One region of the Comamonas faecalis genome, then DNA from elsewhere that is predicted to be linked to it. Evidence: predicted binding sites of a transcription regulator. Region 1 holds the regulator's gene; the other holds the start of a gene.
The links. Region 1 encodes FNR, which switches genes on or off when oxygen is low (the NO sensors DNR and NnrR bind a similar motif). Its sites were predicted from a motif close to TTGATNNNNATCAA; they were not measured.
Positions count from the first base shown of each region.

Region 2: ABD767_RS00720 (DUF3149 domain-containing protein) is a predicted target of FNR. The motif match lies at 6,250-6,263, and genes of this name have one in related genera.

Region 1 is NZ_BAABBP010000001.1:39,145-50,457, reverse strand. It holds gene ABD767_RS00240 (cyclic di-GMP phosphodiesterase) at 1-523, opposite strand, end outside; gene ABD767_RS00235 (urease accessory protein UreH domain-containing protein) at 629-1,390, opposite strand; gene hemN (oxygen-independent coproporphyrinogen III oxidase) at 1,496-2,881, opposite strand; gene fnr (fumarate/nitrate reduction transcriptional regulator Fnr) at 3,052-3,789, shown strand; gene ABD767_RS00220 (hypothetical protein) at 3,817-4,107, opposite strand; gene ABD767_RS00215 (FixH family protein) at 4,260-4,562, opposite strand; gene ccoG (cytochrome c oxidase accessory protein CcoG) at 4,592-6,028, opposite strand; gene ccoP (cytochrome-c oxidase, cbb3-type subunit III) at 6,133-7,059, opposite strand; gene ABD767_RS00200 (CcoQ/FixQ family Cbb3-type cytochrome c oxidase assembly chaperone) at 7,091-7,228, opposite strand; gene ccoO (cytochrome-c oxidase, cbb3-type subunit II) at 7,240-7,869, opposite strand; gene ccoN (cytochrome-c oxidase, cbb3-type subunit I) at 7,889-9,325, opposite strand; gene ccoS (cbb3-type cytochrome oxidase assembly protein CcoS) at 9,391-9,528, opposite strand; gene ABD767_RS00180 (heavy metal translocating P-type ATPase) at 9,531-11,313, opposite strand, start outside.
Region 2 is NZ_BAABBP010000001.1:149,344-160,656, reverse strand. It holds gene clpB (ATP-dependent chaperone ClpB) at 1-427, opposite strand, end outside; gene ABD767_RS00750 (ABC transporter permease) at 493-1,677, opposite strand; gene ABD767_RS00745 (ABC transporter permease) at 1,691-2,863, opposite strand; gene ABD767_RS00740 (HlyD family secretion protein) at 2,863-3,861, opposite strand; gene ABD767_RS00735 (TolC family protein) at 3,858-5,321, opposite strand; gene moaE (molybdopterin synthase catalytic subunit MoaE) at 5,419-5,895, opposite strand; gene ABD767_RS00725 (hypothetical protein) at 5,963-6,217, shown strand; gene ABD767_RS00720 (DUF3149 domain-containing protein) at 6,371-6,520, shown strand; gene ABD767_RS00715 (hypothetical protein) at 6,558-6,887, shown strand; gene ABD767_RS00710 (MoaD/ThiS family protein) at 6,907-7,167, opposite strand; gene ABD767_RS00705 (molybdopterin-binding protein) at 7,164-8,399, opposite strand; gene mobB (molybdopterin-guanine dinucleotide biosynthesis protein B) at 8,371-8,958, opposite strand; gene thrC (threonine synthase) at 8,962-10,386, opposite strand; gene ABD767_RS00690 (homoserine dehydrogenase) at 10,386-11,313, opposite strand, start outside.

The sequences.
Region 1 (11,313 bases):
AGGGCTGGGCGCCCAGCAGCTCGGCAACGAAGTCCTCGACCAGCGCCTGCACCTGCATGCGCGCCTCGGCGGGCGCAACCATCACCGTGCTGCACACTCCCTGGTACAGATCGGCCAGGCGGTAATACTGCTCTTCGCACGCCACAAAGGCGGTGTCCCATTCTTCGCGGGGGTTGAGCAGTGCCCGCTCCCGGTCTGCCCTGTCTCGCGCCGATGGGGTCAATGGGGTCGGCGCCGTTGCCGTTTGTGATGGATCGTTTTCGCTGGATTCGTCTTCTGCCAGCGGCACTTCCTGCGCATCCTGGCCCTGAACTGCGTCCGCTGCGATTTCGATGGTGCTTTTTTCCGGAATCACGCGCACCTGCCTCAGTCCAAGCTGGCGAAGCTGGGTAATCTGCTCGCGCGAAGTCAGAAGAAAACTGCTTTTCGGGAAAGGATGATTCAGCCAGCCGACCTTCAGCTGAACATACATGCCCACGCGCAGTTTCTCGATTTCAATCAGGACGGGGACGGACAAAGGCACTTCTGAATATTTCGCGGCAAACGAAACGTTACAACCGTATACCGCTTCATTATGGAGCTTTTACAAGTGCTGGAAAGTGTAGTCCAACCCTGTCCTGTCGCCATCCTACGACACGCACCAGGGCGCAGGTTGCCCGTGGACGACGTCCATCCACAGCGCCCACGCCCCCATGGTGCACAAAATGGCTCCCGCCACGCGCATGCCCAATCCCGCGCGCACCTGGGCCAGCCGCTGGTGCAACTGCCCCAGCGCCCAGGGGCCGGCAATCAGCCACAGCGCACTGCCCAGGCCGAACAGTGCCATACAGGCAAAGCCATTGACCACGCTGCCGCTCAATGCGGCCATCAAGAGTGCGCTGTAGAGCAGCCCGCATGGCAACAATGCCCAGGCCATGCCCGTGACGAACAGGCCGGTGGTGTGCTGCGTCCAGGGACGCACCCACTGCCACAGCGTGCGCCCCGCTCCCTCGATCCATGCCGGCTGACGCGCCTGCAACAGCATCAGCAGCCCCCAGGCCAGGATCAGCACATGCATCAGCGTCCACAGCGGGCGCAGGCCCGGACTGAAGTCCGCGAGCCAGACCAGCCTGTCCATGGCCAGCGCGGCCAATGCACCGGCCGCGCCGTAACCGAGCAGACGCCCCAGGTGAAAGCCCAGCAGGCGCGCGCCGAGCCGGCGTGCTGGCGCTGCACCGCCCCCTTGGATTCGGGTCAGCGTCAGCGCCCCTCCCGCTACCGCCTGGCCCTCGTCTTCACCCTTGTGCAACTGGCCCGTCAAAGCTGCACAGGGGGCGGCACACATCACCAGGCAGTGAGCACCACCCGTCAAACCCATGAACAAGGCCGTCGAGGCCAGAGCTAGCAACATGGAGGGTAATCCGCCGGGTGTCGGGCGGCATGCGCCCGCTCGACCGCGCCGGGACGAGAAGGGGCAATGAGAGGACCAATAGATACGAGCAACACCGCTTGCCGTTTAAATAATGCGCGAGAACCGCGCGCGATTACGGTCGGCCTGCAGGTATCTGTCGAACACCATGGCCACGCCGCGCACGAAGAACCAGCCCATAGGCGTGACCTGCACGCCTTCAGGCTTGAGGCAGACCAGGCCTTGCTGCTCCATGTCCTTGAGCCGCTCCAGCTCGGCAGCGAAGTACTGGGGCACGTCGACCAGCCAGGACTGCGCAAACGGCTCGTACAGCAACTCGCCCTGGCACATCAGCGCCATGATGGCGGCGCGGCGCATCAGATCGTCGCGCGTCAGCGCCAGGCCGCGCGCAATCGGGATGCGGCCGCGGTTGATCGCGTCGTAGTAGTCCTCCAGCACCTTGGCGTTCTGGCTATAGGTTGCACCGACGCGGCCGATGGCCGAAACGCCCAGCGCAATCAGGTCGCAATCGGGCTGGGTGCTGTAGCCCTGGAAGTTGCGGTGCAGCCGTCCCTGGCGCTTGGCAACGGCCAGCGCGTCGTCGGGCAGCGCGAAGTGATCCATGCCCACGTAAACGTAGCCCGCGTCGATGAAGGACTCGATCGAGCGCGCCAGCATGGACACCTTGGCCGCGGGCGCCGGCAGGTCGGCGATATTGATGCGCCGCTGCGCCTTGAAGCGCTCGGGCAAGTGGGCATAGGCGTACAGCGCAATGCGATCCGAGCGCAGTTGCACGACCTGCTCCAGCGTGCGGTTGAACGATTCGGGCGTCTGCAGCGGCAGGCCGTAGATCAGGTCGACGTTGACCGAGTCGAAACCCAGCTTGCGCGCGCTCTCGACCAGCGCAAACACCTTGTCAGCGGGTTGCACCCGGTGCACCGCCTTTTGCACGTCGGGGTCGAAGTCCTGTACGCCAAAACTCAGGCGGTTGAAGCCCAGTTCCTTGAGCACCGCCAGGCGGTGTTCGTCGACGGTACGCGGGTCGACCTCGATGGAATACTCGCCGCCGGGCACCAGCGTGAAGCTGCGCGTGAACATGCTCATCAGGTCGCGCAGGCCCTCGTCGGTCAGGAAGGTGGGCGTGCCGCCGCCCAGGTGCAACTGGCTGACCTGCTGCCCGACGCCGCAGTGCGCCGTGTGCAGGTCGATCTCGCGGCTGAGGTAGCGCAGGTAGACCTCGGCGCGCTCGGGGTGCTTGGTGATGATCTTGTTGCACGCGCAGTAATAGCACAGCGACTCGCAAAACGGGATGTGCGCGTACAGCGACAGTGGCGTGTTCTTGCCCACCGCACTGACCTTGCGCTGCTGCAGCGCAAGCACGTACTGCTCTTCGCCAAACGCTTCGACAAAGCGGTCGGCCGTGGGATAGGAGGTGTAGCGGGGCCCGGGCACGTCGAAGCGACGCAGGAGTTCGGGCGTGATAGCAACGGTCATGACGGATTTCCAGACGATAACGGCAAGACTGTGCCGCAGTGGACCGGCAACCGTCTTGACTACAATCAAGAACCGGCCGCTTCCTGCATGGCGGCCTGGCCCGGATCGAGAGTCCCGAGATTGTCTCCGGATTTACCCTCTGTACCTTTTTTCAGATGTAAGCTCTGACCATGGGCAAGGTTTCTGCTTCTTCCAGCGCGCACGCCTTCAAAGTCGCCTGCTCCAACTGCAATCTTCGCGAGTTGTGCATGCCGGTCGGCCTGAACGACCAGCAAATGCAGCGCATCGACGACATCGTTGCGACGCGGCGCAAGATCAAGCGCGGCGGCTCGCTGTTTCGCAACGGCGAGGCATTCACCTCGCTGTTTGCCATTCGCACCGGTTTTTTCAAGACCTGCGTGGCGACCGAGGACGGACGCGACCAGGTCACGGGCTTTCAGATGGCCGGCGAGATCATCGGCCTGGACGGCATCGTCAACGACCACCACACCTGCGATGCCGTGGCGCTGGAGGATGCCGAGGTCTGCGTGATGCCGTTCGACCGCATAGAGGAACTGTCTCGCGAGGTCACACCGCTGCAGACACACCTGCACAAGATAATGAGCCGCGAGATCGTACGCGAGCACGGCGTGATGCTGCTGCTCGGCAGCATGCGCGCCGAGGAGCGGCTGGCGGCTTTCTTGCTCAACCTGGTGCAGCGCCTGCATGACCGCGGCTTCTCGCAATCCGAGTTGGTGCTGCGCATGACCCGCGAAGAGATCGGCAGTTACCTGGGCCTCAAGCTGGAGACCGTCAGCCGCACTTTCTCCAAGTTCGCCGAGGACGGTCTGGTCGAGGTCAAACAGCGCCACGTGCGCATCCTGGACACCGACGCGCTCAAAGCCATCGTCAACAGTCAACAGGCCTGACGACGGCCAATCCCGCCACGGGCGGTATTACATCGAAGAAAACTTGGCGCAATCGGCTGGACGCTGCAGGTCGGGGACAGGGCAGCGATTGAGTTCAAAGGGCGAGAGCGACAGCAGGGTCGTCAGCGCGCCCGCACCCATGATCACCAGCCAGAACACGAAGAACGCCACGGTGTAGACACCTTCGCGCGAGAGGTTCACCGGCTGGTCGAACCACTGCAACATTTGCGGATCGACAAAAGCAAACACCAGCATTTCCAGCACGGCCGCCATCAGAAAGGCCGGCCAGACAATCCACATCAGTCGCTGCATCCGCATTGCATCGTCTCCTGTTCTTTGGATGAAGAGGCAGACTAGCACTGAGGCCGGCCATGCAATCCATGCATGCGCGCTAAACCATGCACGGCACTCGGAATTGACCCAGGTCACGACAGCGCATGGTCAGAGCCCGGCGCTTGCCGCGCGCGATATCAGGGACGATGTTCTCGCGGCGTTGCCGCATGGTTGCGGCCCTTGAGCGCCGGCGTCATGGCTGCCGCCTCCGCTTCCTGCTGCGCCCTGAGCGTCTGATTGATTTCCAGGCCGCGCTGGTAATAGTCTTCGCTCAGTACCGGATCAGGGCGGCTGACGGCCAGCCACAGCGTCACGAAACCGGCGACGACGACGACGGCAGGCCCGGCGATCAGCATCCAGACCATGCCGAACTTCCACCAGGGTCGCGCCGGGGCGTCACCGGGCATCGGCCCGGGTGCAGTGGAGGGATTTGCAATCATTGAAGACTCCTCATCGAAACGGCGACCACTCAGCGCGGCACCAGGAACACCGATTTCTCGGAAACCTGTGCCTTGCTGCCCAGCGCCTGGATATCAAAGTAAATCGTGTGCGACCCGGGCTGCGCCGAGCCGTAGGGGATGTGCAGGCGCACCGACACCCAGCGCGACTCGGCCGGCCCCAGGTCGAATTCCTGCTCGGTGGCCACTTCCAGCTCCGGCAAGCCGCGCGCCGCAATGTGGTAGCGCTGCGCGCGTTCGGTAGCGTTCATGATCTGCAGGCGGTAAACGTTCTCCAGCTTGCCACCGGCGACGATGCGCGAGAGCGCGGCGCGGTCGCGCACGATGTCCACCTTCATCGGCGAGCGTACGACGAGACTAGCCATCATGCCAATGCACAGCAGCAGCAGCAGTGCGGAGTAAACCAGTACGCGCGGACGCAGCACGCGCTTGATCATCTGCGACTGCGTCCAGTGGTTCTTGACTCCGTTTTGCGTGGAAAAGCGAATCAACCCACGCGGGTAGTTCATCTTGTCCATCACGGTGTCGCAAGCATCCACGCACAGGCCGCAGCCTATGCATTCGTACTGCAACCCGTCGCGGATGTCGATGCCGGCCGGGCACACCTGCACGCACAGCGAACAATCGATGCAATCGCCCAGCCCTTTGGCCTTGTAGTCCACCGTCTTGGCGCGCGGCGCACGCGGCTCGCCGCGCTCGGGGTCGTAGGTGACGATCATCGTGTCTTTGTCGAACATCGCGCTTTGGAAGCGCGCGTACGGGCACATGTATTGGCAGACCTGCTCACGCAAGAAACCGGCGTTGCCATAGGTAGCCAGGCCATAGAACAGTACCCAGAAAATCTGCCAGCCGCCGTGCAGGGCCAGCAGCTCGCTGCCCAGCTCGCGAATAGGCACAAAGTAGCCGACAAAGGTGTAGCCCGTCCACAGCGCGATGGCCAGCCAGACGACTTGCGTGGCCGTCTTCTTCCAGATTTTCTCGAACGTCCAGCCGCTTTTATCCAGACGCATGCGCGCGCTGCGATCGCCCTCGATTTTGTGCTCTACCCACACGAAGATCTCGGTGTATACGGTCTGTGGGCAGGCAAAGCCGCACCACAAACGCCCGGCCACGGCGGTGAACAAAAACAGCGACAGCGCCGAGATGATTAGCAGACCCGTCAAATAGATGAAGTCCTGCGGATACAGCACCAGGCCGAAGATATAAAAACGGCGCGCACCCAGGTCGAACAACACCATCTGGCGCTCGCCCCACTGCAACCAGGGCAGGCCATAGAACACCAGCTGCGTGACGTAGACCATGATCCAGCGCCAGCGCGCAAAAATCCCATCAATGGAGCGCGGATAGATTTTTCTGCGTTTTTCGTACAGCGACACCGTCTGCGCACCAGCGGCAGGCGGCGCGGTCTTGGTAATGGTTTTATGGGGTTTACCCGGCTTTGCTTTCATGGCGCTACATACTTCTCTTGACCCGCACAAGCCATTACGGCTTCAACACGAAAGGGCCGGCGCCCTGTGCAAAGGCAGCCGGCCCATAGTGCAACACGTCAGAACTACTGACCCGAAGCCCCCTGGTGGGACAGTCCCCAGACATAAGCCGTCAGCACATTGATTTGGGCGTCGGTGAGCTTGCCGCCCTCGGCAATCGCCTGTGCCGGCATCTGGTTTGTCTTGCCGTTGTTGATCATGGCGACGATCGCCGCCTCGCCCCAGCCATGCAGCCAGACATCGTCGGTCAGGTTGGGCGCACCCAGCGCCTGGTTGCCCTTGCCGTCGGCACCATGGCAGGCGGCGCAAGAGGCAAACAGCGGCTTGCCCAGCGCGGCGCGCACCGAATCGTGCGGACTGCCCGACAGGCTGAGCACGTACTGGGCGACGTTGCGCACGTCCTCGCCCGAGCCCACGGCCTCGGCCATCGGAGGCATCACGCCGATACGGCCGTCGTGAATGGTCTGGCGAATCTGCTCGGGATCACCGCCATACAGCCAGTCGCCGTCGCTCAGATTGGGAAAGCCCTTGCTGCCGCGCGCGTCCGAACCATGGCACTGGGCGCAGTTGTTCATGAACAGGCGGTCGCCAATGGCCATGGCTGCCGGGTCTTGCGTCAGCTGCTCGGCGCTCATGCCGTCAAAGCGCGCGTACAGCGGCTGCAACTGCTCGGCCGCCTTGTCCATCTCGCGCTGGTACTCGCCAACCTGCGTCCAGCCCAGCTGGCCCTTGAAGGTACCCAGCCCGGGATAGGCGATCAGGTAGCCGGCGCCAAAGAGCAGCGTGATGACGAACAGCCACATCCACCAGCGCGGCATGGGGTTGTTCATCTCGGTCAGGTCTTCGTCCCAGACGTGGCCGGTGGTGTTGTCGGCCGTCGCCTCGACCTTCTTGCGCGACGTGAGCCACAGCAACAAGCCACAGCCGACGATGCCGACGATGGTGATGATGGTGACGTAGACCGACCAGAAGTTACTCGTGAAATCGCTCATGGGTTCTCTCTAGTTGTGTACGTGGGAGGCGTCAGTCCTCGAGGAAGGGCAGCTGCGCCGCCTCCTCGAAGCGCGCGCGGTTGCGGCCCAGGTAGGCCCAGACCCCAATGCCCACGAAGCTCGCCAGCGATGCCAGCGTGACCGCGATGCGCCAGGTGGTGATGTCCATGGCTGCCTCCCTTATTTGAGCTGGTGACCCAGCGATTGCAGATAGGCAATCATGGCGTCCATCTCGGTCTTGCCTTCCACCTCCTGCACTGCGCCGGCGATCTCCTCGTCGGTATAAGGCACGCCCACCTTGCGCAGCGCGCGCATGTGCGCCGGCATGACCGCGGCATTCACCAGGTTCTTCTCCAGCCACGGGTAGGCCGGCATGTTGGACTCTGGAACCACGTCGCGCGGGTCGTTCAGGTGGATGCGGTGCCACTCGTCGCTGTAGCGGCCGCCCACGCGGTGCAGATCCGGGCCGGTGCGCTTGCTGCCCCACTGGAAGGGATGGTCGTAGACGAACTCGCCGGCCACCGAGTAGTGGCCATAGCGCAGCGTCTCGGCGCGGAAGGGACGGATCATCTGCGAGTGGCAGTTGTAGCAGCCCTCGCGCTGATAGATGTCGCGCCCGGCCAGCTGCAGCGCCGTGTAGGGCTTGAGGCCGTCGACGGGCTCGGTGGTCGACTTCTGGAAGAACAGCGGCACGATCTCCACCAGGCCGCCGATGGCGACGACCAGCAGGATCAGCACGATCATCAGGAAGTTGTTGGTCTCGACCTTCTCGTGGGTAAAGCCCGAGGAGGTGTTGTTGGTCTTGGACATGTGTCAGGCTCTCCTATCCTCAGGCGTGCGCAACCGTGGTGGGAACGGCGATCTTCACCGAGCGCCCCGAAATGGCCGTCAGCCAGACGTTCCAGGCCATGATGACCATGCCGCCCAGGTACAGCACGCCGCCCAGGAAACGGATGACGTAGAAGGGATAGCTGGCCTTGACGCTCTCGACGAAGGTGTAGGTCAGCGTGCCGTCGGCGTTGACCGCGCGCCACATCAGGCCCTGCATCACGCCGGCAATCCACATCGCGGCGATGTAGAGCACGATGCCGATCGTGGCCAGCCAGAAGTGCAGCTCGATGGCCTTGATCGAATGCATTTTTTCCTTGCCGAACAGGCGCGGCACCATGTAATAGAGCGAACCCATCGTGATCAGGCCGACCCAGCCCAGCGCGCCTGCGTGCACGTGGCCAATCGTCCAGTCGGTGTAGTGCGACAGCGCGTTGACGGTCTTGATCGACATCATTGGGCCCTCGAACGTGGCCATGCCGTAGAACGACAGCGAAACGATCAGGAAGCGCAGGATGGGATCTTCACGCAGCTTGTGCCAGGCACCCGACAGCGTCATGATGCCGTTGATCATGCCGCCCCAGCTCGGCGCCAGCAGGATCAGCGAGAACACCATGCCCACCGACTGGGTCCAGTCCGGCAGCGCGGTGTAGTGCAGGTGGTGGGGGCCGGCCCACATGTAGGTGAAAATCAGCGCCCAGAAGTGCACGATCGACAGGCGGTAGCTGTACACCGGCCGGCCGGCCTGCTTCGGGATGAAGTAATACATCATGCCCAGGAAGGCCGTGGTCAGGTAGAAGCCCACGGCATTGTGGCCGTACCACCACTGCACCATGGCGTCCTGCACGCCAGCATAGGCCGAGTAGCTCTTCATCCAGCCGGCAGGAATGGCGGCGCTGTTGACGATATGCAGCAGCGCAATCGTCAGGATGAAACCGCCGAAGAACCAGTTGGCGACATAGATGTGCTTGACCTTGCGGATGCCGACGGTGCCGAAGAACACGATGGCATAGCTCACCCAGGTGATGGCGATCAATACATCCAGCGGCCACTCCAGCTCGGCGTATTCCTTGGACTGGGTATAGCCGAGCGGCAGCGAGATGACCGCCCCGACGATCACTGCCTGCCAGGCCCAGAAGGTGAAGCTGGCCAGCTTGGGCATGAAAAGCCGCGTCTGGCAGGTGCGCTGGACGACGTAGTAGCTGGTTGCAAACAGGCCACAACCGCCGAAGGCGAAGATCACGGCATTGGTGTGCAGCGGCCGCAGGCGCCCATAGCTCAGCCATGGGATGCCGAAATTGAGCTCGGGCCAGGCCAGCTGGGCGGCGATGAACACGCCGACCAGCATGCCCACGACGCCCCAGACCACGGACATGATCGTGAATTGCCTTACGACGGAATCGTCGTAATGCTCCACTTTCGTCGTTGATGAATCCATCGGTTACCTCGTTGTGATTAGCGAAAAAATATTAACCAGAGACGCATCATGGTTTTTGACGAACGTCAATCACTGCGCAGGATGCGCTCCCCCTCCTGATCAATGTCTTCAAACTGCCCACGGTCAATCGCCCACCACATGCCGGCGATCACCAGCAGCACGAGCACGACGGACAGCGGAACCAGCAAATACAGGACATCCATGGTCAAACCCCTTGCGCGGGCACTGCCTCCCGCGCCACGTTGCCTCGCAGAGCCTGCGCGGCGCCATCACCCACCGGGCGCGCCAAGCGCGCGGCATTGAGGACGACCAGCAGCGAGCTCAGCGCCATGCCCAGCCCCGCCAGCCAGGGCGGCATCAGACCGGCAATCGCCAGCGGCACGCCAACGGCGTTGTAGCCGGCGGCCCAGCCCAGGTTCTGGCGCACGATGGCCACCGTGCGGCGAGCTACTAGCAGGGTTTGGGCAACGAGGGCGAGATTGTCCCCTAAAACCACGACGTCAGAACGTGATTGCGCCAAAGCAACCGATTTCCCGAAAGCCAGCGACGCATGGGCAGCGGCCAGACTGGGACCGTCGTTGAGCCCGTCGCCCACCATCGCCACGCGCCGCCCCTGCTGCTGCAGCGCCTGCAGATGCTGCAACTTGTCCTGCGGCGTACAGGCGGCGCGCGCCACCTGCACACCGGTGCGCTCTGCCACCCGCTGCACGGCGGCGGCGCTGCTGTCGCCTGACAGCAACTGCACCTGCATGCCCGCCGCCTGCAACTGCGCGACCACTGCCGGCGCCTCGGGGCGCAGCGCCTCGCTCAAATCAAAGCACGCCAGCAGCCGGACCTGGCCACCGGACTCGACCGACAGATACACGCCCTGCCCCGCCGAGGACGGTTGCGCCGCGCGCACAAATACCGCGCTGCCCAGCCGCACCAGCGCCGGCTGCGCCTGACCGGGCAGCCGCGCCTGTGCCTGCAGGCCGGCGCCAGTGATCTCCTGCACCGCCTGGATCTGCCAGCCTTCAGGCTCCGCCCGAGGCAGCGCAGCCGCCACCAGCGCGCGCGAGACCGGATGCAGCGACTGGCGCGCCAGTTGCTGCGCCAGGGCCAGCGCCTGCTCCTGGCTCAGCCCGGCACCAGCGTCGACATGCACGCCCGTGACCGCCAGACGGTCATGGGTCAACGTTCCGGTCTTGTCGAACACCACGGTGTCTACCTGCGCCAACGCCTCCAGCGCCTGCAGCCGGCGCACCAGCACGCCGGCGCGCGCCAGCGAGCCGGCGGTGGTCAGCATGGCCACGGGTGTTGCCAGCGACAGCGCGCAAGGGCAGGTGACGACGAGCACGGCGACCGCGATCATCAGCGCGTGGGCCGGATCGGTGGGCCACCACCACGCCAGCGCCAGCGCCGCCGCCAGCAGCACACCAATCAGAAACGGCCGGGCGATGCGGTCGGCCAGCTGCGCCAGGCGGGGCTTTTGCAGCGACGCGCTCTCCATCAGCGCAACGATCTGCCCAAAACGCGTCTGCTCCCCCACCGCATCCACACGAACCAGCACAGGCGCATGCAGGTTGTAGCTGCCGGCAACCACGTGGCTGCCTTCGGTCTTGGCCAATGGCGTCGACTCGCCGGTCAACAAGGCTTCGTCCGCCTGGGTGCGCCCGCTCAGAATACGGCCGTCGGCCGGAAAAGCCTCGCCGGGCAGCACGCGCACCACGTCGCCCGCCTTCAGACGGCGAACCGCGACGCGCTCGAAGCCGCCATCGGACATGCGCCGCTCGACGCTGTCGGGCAGCCGGTTCATCACCGCCTCCAGTGCGCCTGCAGTGCGGTCGCGCAGGCGCAGCTCCAGCCAGCGGCCGGTAAGCAGGAAGAAGACAAACATGGTCAGCGAGTCGTAATACACCTCGTGGCCAAAGACCCCGTCAGGGTCGAACGTGCCCAGCATGCTGACGACGAAGGTGATCAGCATGCCCAGCGCGACCGGCAAATCCATG
Region 2 (11,313 bases), 110 kb from region 1:
CGCGCACCGCCTCGATGGCCGCCTCCAGGCTCTTGCGCGACAGGCCGTTGTCCCTGGCGATCTGCGCAGCCTCGCCCTTGCTGTCGACCAGCGCCAGCAAAAACAGCTCGCTGGCGATGAACTGGTCGCCGCGCTGAATGGCTTCCTTCTCGGTGGCCTGCAGCACGCGGCCCAGCTCGGGGCTGGCCTGCACCTGCTCCTGGCCCTGCACCTGGGGCAGGCGCTTGATCGCCGCCTCGGCCGCCTTCGCCAGGCCGGCCGCGCTGGCGCCGGTGCGCTCGACGAGCGCGCGCGGGCCGTCGTCCTGGCGCAGCATGGCCGCCAGCAGGTGCACTGGTTCGATGTAGGCGTTGTCATGGCCCAGCGCGAGCGACTGCGCGTCGGCCAGGGCTTCCTGAAATTTGGTGGTGAGTTTGTCCAGGCGCATGGAGCGTTTCCTTTTTCAACAAACGAAAAACAATTGCTCCCCACATGGCGCCAGCGCGCCGGTTTTCAAGCGCCCCCGATGGGCTTGGCGCCCGGCTGCGCCACTGGCGGGGCGCGATTCTCCAGACGGGGCGCGGCCTGCTCGCCCCGTGCGAGCCACAGCACGGCGCCCCAGCTGGCCAGCGCCATTGCGCCCAGCCAGGCCAGCGGCCAGGCCGCCGCCTGCAGCGGCGCGCCCATCTGGTTGAGCTGCAGCGAGGCCTGGATGCCGGCGGTGCTGGGCGACAGCCAGCGCAGCCACTGCAGCGCCTCGGGGAGCGCCTGTACCGGCCAGGTGAAGCCGCCCAGAAAGGCCAGGGGCAGCGAGGTGAACAGCACCACCTGCATCGCGCGCTCGCGCTCGGCCAGCCACCAACCCAGGAGCGCCGCGCAGCCGGCCACCGCCGGCACGAAGGCCGACAGCAGCACCAGCGCGCCCAGCGGGTTGCCGCCGCGCGGGTAGTCCTGCCAGACGAAGATCCAGCCGAAGTACAGCAGCCCGGCCAGCCAGCCCGGCGCGCACAGCGCCATCAGCCGCGCCAGCCAGGCGCGCGCGCCGTCGCCCGCGCGCCCGTTCTCGCGCAGCGTGCCGACGTGCAGCGCACCGCCCATCAGCAGCGTCTGCTGCAGGATCAGCACCGCCACGGCGGCGACGACGAAGCTGCCGTAGCCTTCGGTCGGGTTGAACAGCGCCACCAACTGCAGCGACAGCGGCGCGCGGCTGGCCCGGGCCTGCAGCGCGCTCTGGCCGCCGGCCTGCAGGCGGCGCAGCTCGATGCCGGCCGACAGCGTGCCCACGGCCTCGGCAAAGCCGTACTGCACCTGCTTGGCGGCGATCGGATAGGCGCCGTTGGCGTACACCGGCACCACCACGTCGGCCGCGCGCAGCACGTCGCGCTTGAAGTCGCGCGGCACGAGGGCGTAGCCCATCACCTCGCCGGCCAAGAGCGCGGCGCGCGCCTGGCCCTCATCGGCGGTGACGAGCTGCACTGCGATGCGCGGGCTGGCGCCGGCAAAGCGCAGCAGTTGGCGCGACAGTGCCGAATCGTCCTGCACCACCACGGCCACCGGCACGCGCTGCGCGACCTCGGTGGCGTAGAACCAGGGGTAGAAGAAGCCGTAGAGCAGCGGCGCGCCAAAGACCAGCAGCGCCACGCCCTTGTCGCGCAAGAGCGCGCGCAGCTCCAGCCGCAGCAGCGTGATGAAAACCATCACCCGCCTCCCATCACCGCGCGCCCCAGCGTTCGGGCCGGCGCAGGCCGCGCGCCAGCCCGGCGCTGGCCAGCCCCAGCAGCGCCAGCGTGGCCAGCAGCAGGCCGGCGACGACGGGCAGCGTCTGCGCCGCCGGCGCGCCCATCTGCCACTGCTGCAGCTGCAACCGCGCGTAGTGGGTGTAGGGCATGGCCAGCGCCCAGCCGCGCGCGCTGCTGTCCATGGCCAGCAGCGGGTAGGCCACGCCGCTGAAGGCGAACGCCGGCGCCGACAGCAGCCCGGCCCCAGACAATGCCATGCGCAGCGACAAGGTGATGCCCGCCAGCGCCGCTCCCGCCGCCAGGCTGACCAGCACCAGCGCCGCCAGCGCCAGCGCCACCCATGCCATGCTTCCGGCCACCGCCCAGCCGCGCAGCTGCGCCAGGTAGAGCTGCGCGGCCACCGCGCCCAGCCACAGCGTGCACGCCGGCAGCGCCAGCTTGCCCACCAACGCGGCAAACACCTGCGGCCCACACGCCCGGGCGCCCAGCCAGTCGCCCAGCGTGCGGTCGCGCAGCTCGCGGCCCACGCCCCAGGCGCCGGCGGTCATCGCCAGGATGTGCACCAACGCCGGCACCAGCGCTGCGGCCAGGAACTGCTCGTAGTTGGTCGAGACATTGAACAGCGACACCAGCTGCGTCTTGACCGGCTCGATGCGCGTGCGCAGTGCCTGCCCGGGCGTGCCGCGCTTGGCCAACGCCTGCATCCGGGCGCCGGCCGACAGCGTGCCGACCACCTGGCGCAGGTCGCGCTGCAGCAGGCTGGACGCGGTGGCCAGTTGGGCGTTGTGCAAAAGCGTGACGTCTGCCGCGCCGCCGCGCTTGAGCGCGCGCGCCATGCCGGCCGGTATGTGCACCACGCCGTACACCGCCATGCGTTCCAGCGCGTCCTGCGCCTGGGCGCGGTTGAGCAGGCTCTGCTGCACCTGCAGGCCGGGCGCGGCGCCGAGCATGCGCACCAGCTGGCGCGACAGCGCCGAATGGTCCTCGTCCCACACCGCGATCGGCAGCCGGTAAGGCTGGCCTGCAGCAAAAATCCAGCACAGCAGCGCCATGGCCAGCCACGGCACCCAGGTCAGCATGGCCAGGTCGAAGGGCCGCGCGCGCAGCAGGCGCCACTCGCGGCGCAGGCTGGCGATGAAGCCCATCACTGCGCCTCGACCAGCACGCTCATTCCCGGGCGCGCGCCTTCGATCGGCACCAAGGGCCGAGCGTGCACCTCGAAGGTGCGCGCATCAAAGCCCTGGCTGCCGCGCGTGGCGCGCCAGGTGGCGAAGTCGGGCAGCACGGCGACGTAATTCACCTCGAAGTCGGCCCGCAGATCGCCCAGCGCCGGCAGGCGCGCGGCAAAGCGGCTGCCCATGGCAAAGCGCTGCAGTTGCTCCTCACGCACGTTGAGCACCACCCACTGGTCCTTTAGATCGACCACCGTGACCACCGCCACGCCCTGAGGCGAGAGCTCGCCCACCTTGGCCAGCACCTTGGCCACCTCGCCGGCCACCGGGCTGCGCAGTGCGGTTTCGGCCTGCGCGGCCTGCACCTCGGCCACCACGCCGGCCACCTGGCGCGCCTGCGCGGCGGCGGCGGCCTGGTCCTCGGCGCGTGCGCCGCTGGCGGCCATGTCGTACTGCGCGCGGGCGGCGTCGGCCTGGGCACTGCTGGCGCGCCAGTTGGTGTGCGCCTCGTCGCGCTTTTGCGCCGCCACCAGCCCTTGATCGAACAGGCTTTGCACGCGCTGGTACGAGGTCTGCGCCAGCTCGGCCGCGGCCTGTGCGCGCTGCCAGGCCAGGCGCGCCATCTGCACCTCCTGCGGGCGCGCGCCGTGGCGGGCCTTGTCGGCCACGGCCTGCGCCGCCGCCTGGGCCGATTCGGCCTGCGCCAGCTTGGCGCGCACCTCGGGGCTATCCATCTCGACGAGCAGGTCGCCGGCCTGGATCTGCTGGCCCTCGGTCACCGCCACGCGTGCGATGCGCGCGCTGATCTTGGGCGCAATGTCGGTCTCGCGCGCCTCCATCTGACCCTGGAAATAGGGCGCCGGCGGCTGCGCCGCGCGCCAGAAGCCCCAGGCAACGAAGGCAAGCGCCACCAGGCCGGCCAGCAACAGAGGCCAGGACAGACGAGGGGAAGCGGCGGGCGTGGTGCTCATGGCGCGGTGATGGTGGTATCGGTGGGAATCAGGATGTCGGCCTGCGCCTGGTAGCGCGCGAAGTCTTCGCTGAGCCCGCAGGCCTGCAGCAGCGCGGCCAGCGCCTGCACGTACTGGTTGGCGGTCTGCGCGCGCTCGGTGCCGATCCTGGCCAGGTTGACCTCGGCCTCGATCAGCTCCAGCGTGGTGGACGTACCCTCGCGCAGGCCCGCCTGGCGCAGCTTGAGCAGCGCCTGCGCCAGGTCTTGCTGCGCCTGCTGGGCCAGGTACTGGCGGCGCGCCTGCTCTACCGCCAGCCAGTGCTTTTCAACCAGCAGCGCAATGTCGCTGCGCGCCTGCTGCTCGGCCAGCTGTGCCTGCTCGACGCTGCGCTGGCTGGCGGCGGCCAGCTGGTCGCGGTCGACGCTGTCCCACAGCGTCCAGCGCGCGGCCACGCCGGCAACCCAGCTGGGCTTGCCCTGGGTGTTGACCTCGCGCAGGCCAAAGCCCAGTAACTGGGGCTTGCGCAGCGCCTCCTGCGCGTCGTGCAAGGCGCCGGCCTGGCTGCGCTTGGCCTGCACCTTGGCCAGGCCCGGGTGGTGTTGCTGCGCCGCATCCTGGAACCGTTGCAACGGCTGCAGCGGCTGGCTGAGCACGAACAGCGGGCTGCTGGCCTGCAGCGGCGCAGTCGCCTTGACCGTGCGCGCCAGCGCGGTGGCCGCCAGTTGTGCCTGGTCCAACGCCTGGCGGGCCTGCTGCTCGGCGTCGGCCAGCGCGGCGCGCGCCTGCAGGCGGTCGAGCTGCGAGGCCACGCCCGCCTCCAGCATCTGCTGCGCGGCGGCGTCATGCTCGCGCACCAGCGCCAGTGCATGCTGGCGCAACTGGGCGGCGCGCCGCGCCAGCTGGGCGCCGAAGTAGCGCTCGACCAGCAGGCTGTGCAAGGCCAGTGCGTCGCTCCGTGCGTCGGCCAGCGCCTCGTCGGTACGCGCCTGCAGGCCGGAGCGCACTGCGTCGGCCGCGCCGCCGACGTACAGCGGCCACAGCAGCGACACGCTGGCCGAGGCGCGGTTGTCGCTGCGCTGCAGGTTGTAGTTGCTGGGCAGCTGCGGTGCACCGCCCAGGCCGCCGCCCAGCGCCGGCGGCAGCAGGCCGATGACTCCATCGAGCGAGTGGCGCGCCGGATCCAGGTCGATGTCGACCTGCGCCTTGTAGCGATAGGCCATGCCGGTCAGCGCCACCGTGGGGCCACCCAGCCCCTGCATGCCCTCGCGGCGCAGGCGCGCGCCCTCGACGGCCCGCTCGCTGGCGGCGAGTTGGTCGGAGCCCTGCTGCAACTGCAGCCAGGCCTGCGAGAAACTCAAGGGCGCGGGGGCGGGTGCGTTGCCCGCCTGCGCCACCGCGGCAAGCAGCCATGCGCCGGCCGCAAACCATGTGGTTCGCCAGAAGCTGCGGCGTGGGCTGGGAGTCGCTGCGTCGTGCATGGTGCGAGGAAGGTGCTGGGGTGCTGGGATGGTGTCGTGGCAGGCGGCGCCGTTTGGGTACGGGCAGGTGCTGCATGTCCGCAGCGCCCAGGCAGCGCTATGGCGCCATCGGATCCAGGCTCAGCCCCCAGCGCGCCAGCGCCGCGTCGTCGCTGACACGGGCATCGACCCAGCGCGCGCCCTCGGGGGTTTGCTCTTTTTTCCAGAACGGCGCCTGGGTCTTGAGGTAGTCCATCAGGAATTCGCAGGCCTGGAAGGCCTCGCCACGGTGCGCGCCGGTGACGGCGACCAGCACGATCTGGTCGAGCGGCTGCAAGGGCCCGACACGGTGGATGACGCGCGCCGCATAAATGCCAAAGCGCCGGTGCGCGTCGGCAACCATGGCCTCGATGGACTTCTCGGTCATGCCGGGGTAGTGCTCTAGCTCCATCGCCGCCACCGCGTCGCCCTCATTGCGGTCACGCACCGTGCCGACAAAGCAGCACACCGCGCCCACGCGCGCGTCGCCGGCGCGCAGCCGCGCAAGCTCGGCGGAGACATCGAAATCCTCGGTCTGGATGGAAACGCTGGACATGGCAGGCGATTGGGTGGATTTGCTACATTGCCCGCCTACTGTAACGCGCATAACGCGCATCCCTGCCATGGCAACCCAAGCCTTCACCGCCCACGGCTACACGCTGTACCCATCGCCACGCAACGAACACCGCATCATGTTCGAACACCATGTGTTCGTGCCCCACCCCTACGCGCTGATCGACCTGCCCAGCTTTGCGCTCGCCGGGCGCTCCAGCCTGTTTGCCGCCTGCCGCCTGTCGGACGGCAAGATGGGGCAGTTGGTCAGCTTCGAGCTGGAGGTCGACCTGGCGCACTTTGAGACGCACTTCACGCCCGATTGACGCCCGAAGCGGCGGCCTGCGCCGGCGCAACATTGACGCACATCAACAACAGGACGCGGGTTCGCCCTGATGGCCAGGGGCTCTGCCACAATAACACTACTCGCTGCATGGGTAGCAATTCCTGCAAAACCCGCAGCATACGAAAGAGCCGTCATGCGTTTGCTTCACGACCTGTTCACGACCGACGTCGGCCTGTTCAGCGCCATTGGCATTGCCTTCATGCTGGGCATGGGCGGTTTCTTCTTCTGGCTGTTCACGCGCACCGACACCATGCCCAAGAAGGAAGAGGACACGTCGCAATAAGTTGCGGCAGCGCCTTTCGCAGGACAATGGCGCGGCCATGCAAGACGACAGCCAGATTCACATACCACCGTCTTTTATTGCGCTGTACACGCGCGCCAGCGGGCGGCTTGGCATTGCGCGCGAGGCGCTGCTGCAGCGCTACGAGTTGTGTGAAGACCTGGCCTGCCAGCTTGTGGAGCAGGCGCAGCAGCTCTACCAAACCCACACGCCTTCGGAAGAACGGGTGCTGCGCCAGATCCATGCCGGGCTGGCGAGCGCCGAGTCGGGGCTGGACGCGTCCGAGGCACGCTGGGTGATGCTGCGCCTGGCCGAACTGCTGCAGTGGCGCAGCCCCGATCTGGGCGGTGACGGCGACGGCCAGGACTGACCCGGACGCCGCCCTGCCGTCAACCGCCGGTGACCGGCGGGAAAAACGCCACCTCGGCGCCGCCGTCCGGCAGCGGCTGGCTCTCGCGCGCCATGGCCTGGTTCAGCGCCATGCGCACCGGCTTGCCGCGCGCCAGCACCTGGGCGTGGGCGCCGCCGCGGGCAATCAGCGCGTCGCGCAGCGCACCCAGCGTGGCGGCGTCGGTCGTCAGGGTTTCGCTCTCGCCCAGCGTCTCGCGGATCGAGGCGAAGTAGCGCAGGGTCACGGTCTTGGTGGTCATGTCAGCAATGCGGCAAAAGGCAAAAACCGTACCGTATCACCACGGGCAATGGCCTGGCCCGGCGGGTTGTCGACCAGGCCGTCGCCCCAGACCGTCGAGGTGAGCACGCCCGAGCCCTGGTTGGCGAACAGCTCCAAAGCGCCCTGGGCGTTCAGGCGCGCGCGCAGGAACTCACGCCGCCGGTCGCCGCGCGGCCAGTCGAAGTCCGCGCGCACCGCCACGGCCTGCGGCGCCACGTCCTGCACGCCCTGCAGCCGCAGCACGAAGGGGCGTACCAGCAGCGCGAAGGTGACGAAACTGGAGACCGGGTTGCCCGGCAACCCCATGAAATGCGCGCCGCCTGCCCCGTTCTCCACCCGGCCGTAGGCAAAGGGCTTGCCCGGCTTGATGGCCAGCTGCCATAGATCCAGATGGCCCAGCGCCTGCACCGCGGGCTTGACATGGTCTTCCTCGCCGACGCTGACGCCGCCGCTGGTCAGGATCAGGTCGTTGCCCTGCGCCGCCATCTGCAACGCGGCCACCGTGGCCTCGCGCTGGTCGGGCACGACGCCCAGGTCGGTCACGGCGCAGCCCAGGCGCTCCAGCATCGCGCGCAGAAAGAAGCGGTTGCTGTTGTAGATGGCGCCCGGCCGCATGTCCTGCGGCGCAACCTCGCCCGGCATCACCAGCTCGTCGCCGGTGGAAAACAGCGCCACGCGCGGGCGCGCAGCCACGGTGAGCTGCGCCCTCCCCATGCTGGCAGCCATGCCCAAGGCAGCCGGGCCCAGGCGCGTGCCGGCGGCAAGCACCGTGGCGCCCAGCGCAATGTCCTCGCCCGCGCGGCGGATGTTCTGGCCCATCCTGGGCGCGGTGTTGATGCGGGCGCTGCCCTCGCCCTCCGGAACGCATTCTTCCTGCATGACCACGGCATCGGCGCCGGGCGGCACCGGCGCGCCGGTGAAGATGCGCGCGCAGCTGCCCGGTTGCAGCGGCTGGCCGACGCTGCCGGCCGGGATGCGCTGCGAGATGGGCAGCACCGCGCCGGGCTCGGCAACGTCGGCGCAGCGCAGCGCGTAGCCGTCCATCGCCGAGTTGTCCTGCGGCGGCACCTGCAGCGCCGAGACGATGTCCTCGGTCAGCACGCGGCCATCGGCGCTAAAGGTGGAGACGCTCTCGCGCCCGGCCAGCGGCATGGCCTGCGCCAGCAGCACGGCCAGCGCGTCGTCAAGCGATTGGAGGGCGGGACGGTTCATGGCATGTCTCCTCTTGGGTTGCGGCCGGCGAGCCCACGCCAAACCAGGCGGGATGGGCCAGCAGCCAATCGACTATCTGCGCGGGGCGGTTCAAATCCAGCACCGGCTGGCGCGGCGCAGGCTGCAGCAGCTGCGGTGCGTCGGTGGCCACCGCGCGCACCCAGGCGTCGTGCGGGTAGCGCAACGGCCGCGCGCCGCGTTCGTCGTCGATCTGGCGCCAGACCTCGATCTTGGGCAGTTGCGCCTCGCGAAAGCCCTCGACCAGCACCCAGTCGACCGCAGGGTCGAGCTCGCGCAGCAGCGCATGCACGTCAGGCTCGTGCGGCGTTTCATATTCGCGCTGCAGCGCCAGGCGCTGGCTGGAGGCGACCAGCACCTCGTAGGCGCCGGCCTGGCGGTGGCGCCAGCTGTCCTTGCCCGGATGATCGATGTCGAAATGGTGGTGCGCATGCTTGAGCACCGACACGCGCAGCCCGCGCGCACGCAGCAACGCCACCAGCTGCTCGATCAGCGTGGTCTTGCCGCTGCGCGAGTAACCGGCAAAGCCGACGACCTTCATGCCTCAGGCGCCGCAGTGGCGCACGATCAGCGCCTTGACCTGGTCGACGTCGGCGGGCAGTACGGTCACGCGCTTGGGCAGGCTCTCGATGCCGTCAAAGCGCGCCGGGCGCTCGGGTGGACGGCCCAGCGCTTCCTCGATGGTCGCGGCGAACTTGATCGGCAGCGCGGTCTCCAGCACGATCATGGGCTCGGCGCCCAGGTGCTCGCGCGCGACCTTGATGCCGTCGGCGGTGTGCGTGTCGACCATCTGGCCCAGGCGCTGCGCGCAGTCGCGGATGGTGGCCAGGCGGTCGGCGTGGGTGCTCTTGCCGCTGGCAAAGCCGAATCTGGCCGCAGCATCGGCAAACGCTGCGTCCTGGCTCAGGTCGAAGCGCCCCTGGCGCGCCACGCCGTCGGTGAACAGCGCGCGGGTGCGCGCGCCGTCGCGCCCGACCAGGTCGAAGACGAAGCGCTCGAAATTGCTCGCCTTGCTGATGTCCATCGACGGGCTGGAGGTCTCGTAGGTCGCCGCCGCGCCGCGAACCTGGTAGACGCCGGTGCGGAAGAACTCGTCGAGCACGTCGTTCTCGTTGGTCGCCACGACCAGGCGAGCGATCGGCAGGCCCATCTGGCGCGCCACATGGCCGGCGCAGATGTTGCCGAAGTTGCCGCTGGGCACGGTGAAGCTGACTTTTTCGGTGTCGGCCTGCGTTGCCTGGAAGTAGCCGGCGAAGTAGTACACCACCTGGGCCAGCAGGCGTGCCCAATTGATCGAATTGACGGTGCCGATCTTGTATTGGCGCTTGAACTCCAGGTCGTTGCTGACCGCCTTGACGATGTCCTGACAGTCGTCGAACACACCCTCGATAGCGATGTTGTGGATGTTCTCGTCCTGCAGCGAGAACATCTGCGCCTGCTGGAACGGGCTCATGCGCCCGTGCGGGCTGGTCATGAAGACGCGCACGCCCTTTTTGCCGCGCATCGCATATTCAGCGGCGCTGCCGGTGTCGCCGCTGGTCGCGCCCAGGATGTTCAGCTCTTCGCCGCGGCGGGCCAGTTCGTACTCGAACAGGTTGCCCAGCAGCTGCATGGCCATGTCCTTGAAGGCCAGCGTCGGGCCGTTGGACAGGGCTTCGATGAACAACTGGCCCTCGAGCCGGCGCAGCGGCGTGATCTGCGGCGTACCGAAGACCTCGGCGGTGTAGGTCTTGGCGCAGATTGCGCGCAAATCCTGCGCCGGGATGTCGTCGATGTACAGCGACAGGATCTCGAACGCCAGCGCGGCATAGCCCTGGTCGGCATAGGTCTGGCGCAGCTGCGCCAGCCGGCCGCCCACCTGGGGATAGGCCTCGGGAAGGTAGAGGCCGCCGTCGGGCGCCAGGCCTTCGAGCAGGATGTCGCAGAACTGGCGCGGCGTGGCGTCGCCCCGGGTGGAGAGGTAGCGCATCAGTTGAGCTCCTCCTTGCGGATGCGCGTGATCGGCGCCAGCACCGTGGGCAGTTGCTGGATCTGCGCCAACGCTGCGTCCATGTCGCCCTCGCGCGTCTCGTGCGTGAGGATGATCAGGTCGGTCTGCGTGCTGCCCTCGCCGCCCACCTCGTCGGCCTCGCGCTGCAACACCGCGTCGATGCTGATGCCCGCGCCGGCCAGCAGCCCGGTGATGCGCGCCAGCACGCCGGCCTCGTCGGCCACGCGAATGCGCAAGTAGTAGCTGGTCACCACGTCGGCCATCGGCAGCACCGGCAGCTCGCCGCCGGCGGCCGCCAGCGTGTGGCTCTGGAAGGCCAGCGGCGGCACGCGGTGCGCCGGGTCGGCGTCTATCAGGCGGGCGATGTCGATCAGGTCGGCGATCACCGCGCTGGCCGTCGGCTCGCTGCCCGCGCCCTTGCCGTAGTACAGCGTCGCGCCCACCGCGTCACCCTGAACCAGCACGGCGTTCATCGCGCCCTCCACGTTGGCGATCAGGCGCTTGGCCGGCACCAGGCAGGGGTGCACGCGCAGCTCCACACCACGGACGGCCGTGCCGTCGGCCTGCAGCCTCTCGGTGCGCTTGGTGATGCCCAGCAGCTTGATGCGGTAGCCCAGCTGCTCGGCATATTTGATGTCGGCCGCGGCGAGTTTGGTGATGCCTTCCACGTAGGCCTTGTCGAACTGCACCGGGATGCCGAAGGCGATAGCGCTGATGATGGTTGCCTTGTGCGCTGCGTCCACGCCTTCGATGTCGAAGGTCGGGTCGGCCTCGGCGTAGCCCAGGCGCTGCGCCTCCTTGAGCACCACGTCGAAATCGAGCCCCTTGTCGCGCATTTCCGACAGGATGAAATTGGTCGTGCCGTTGATGATGCCGGCCACCCACTGGATCTGGTTGGCCGTCAGC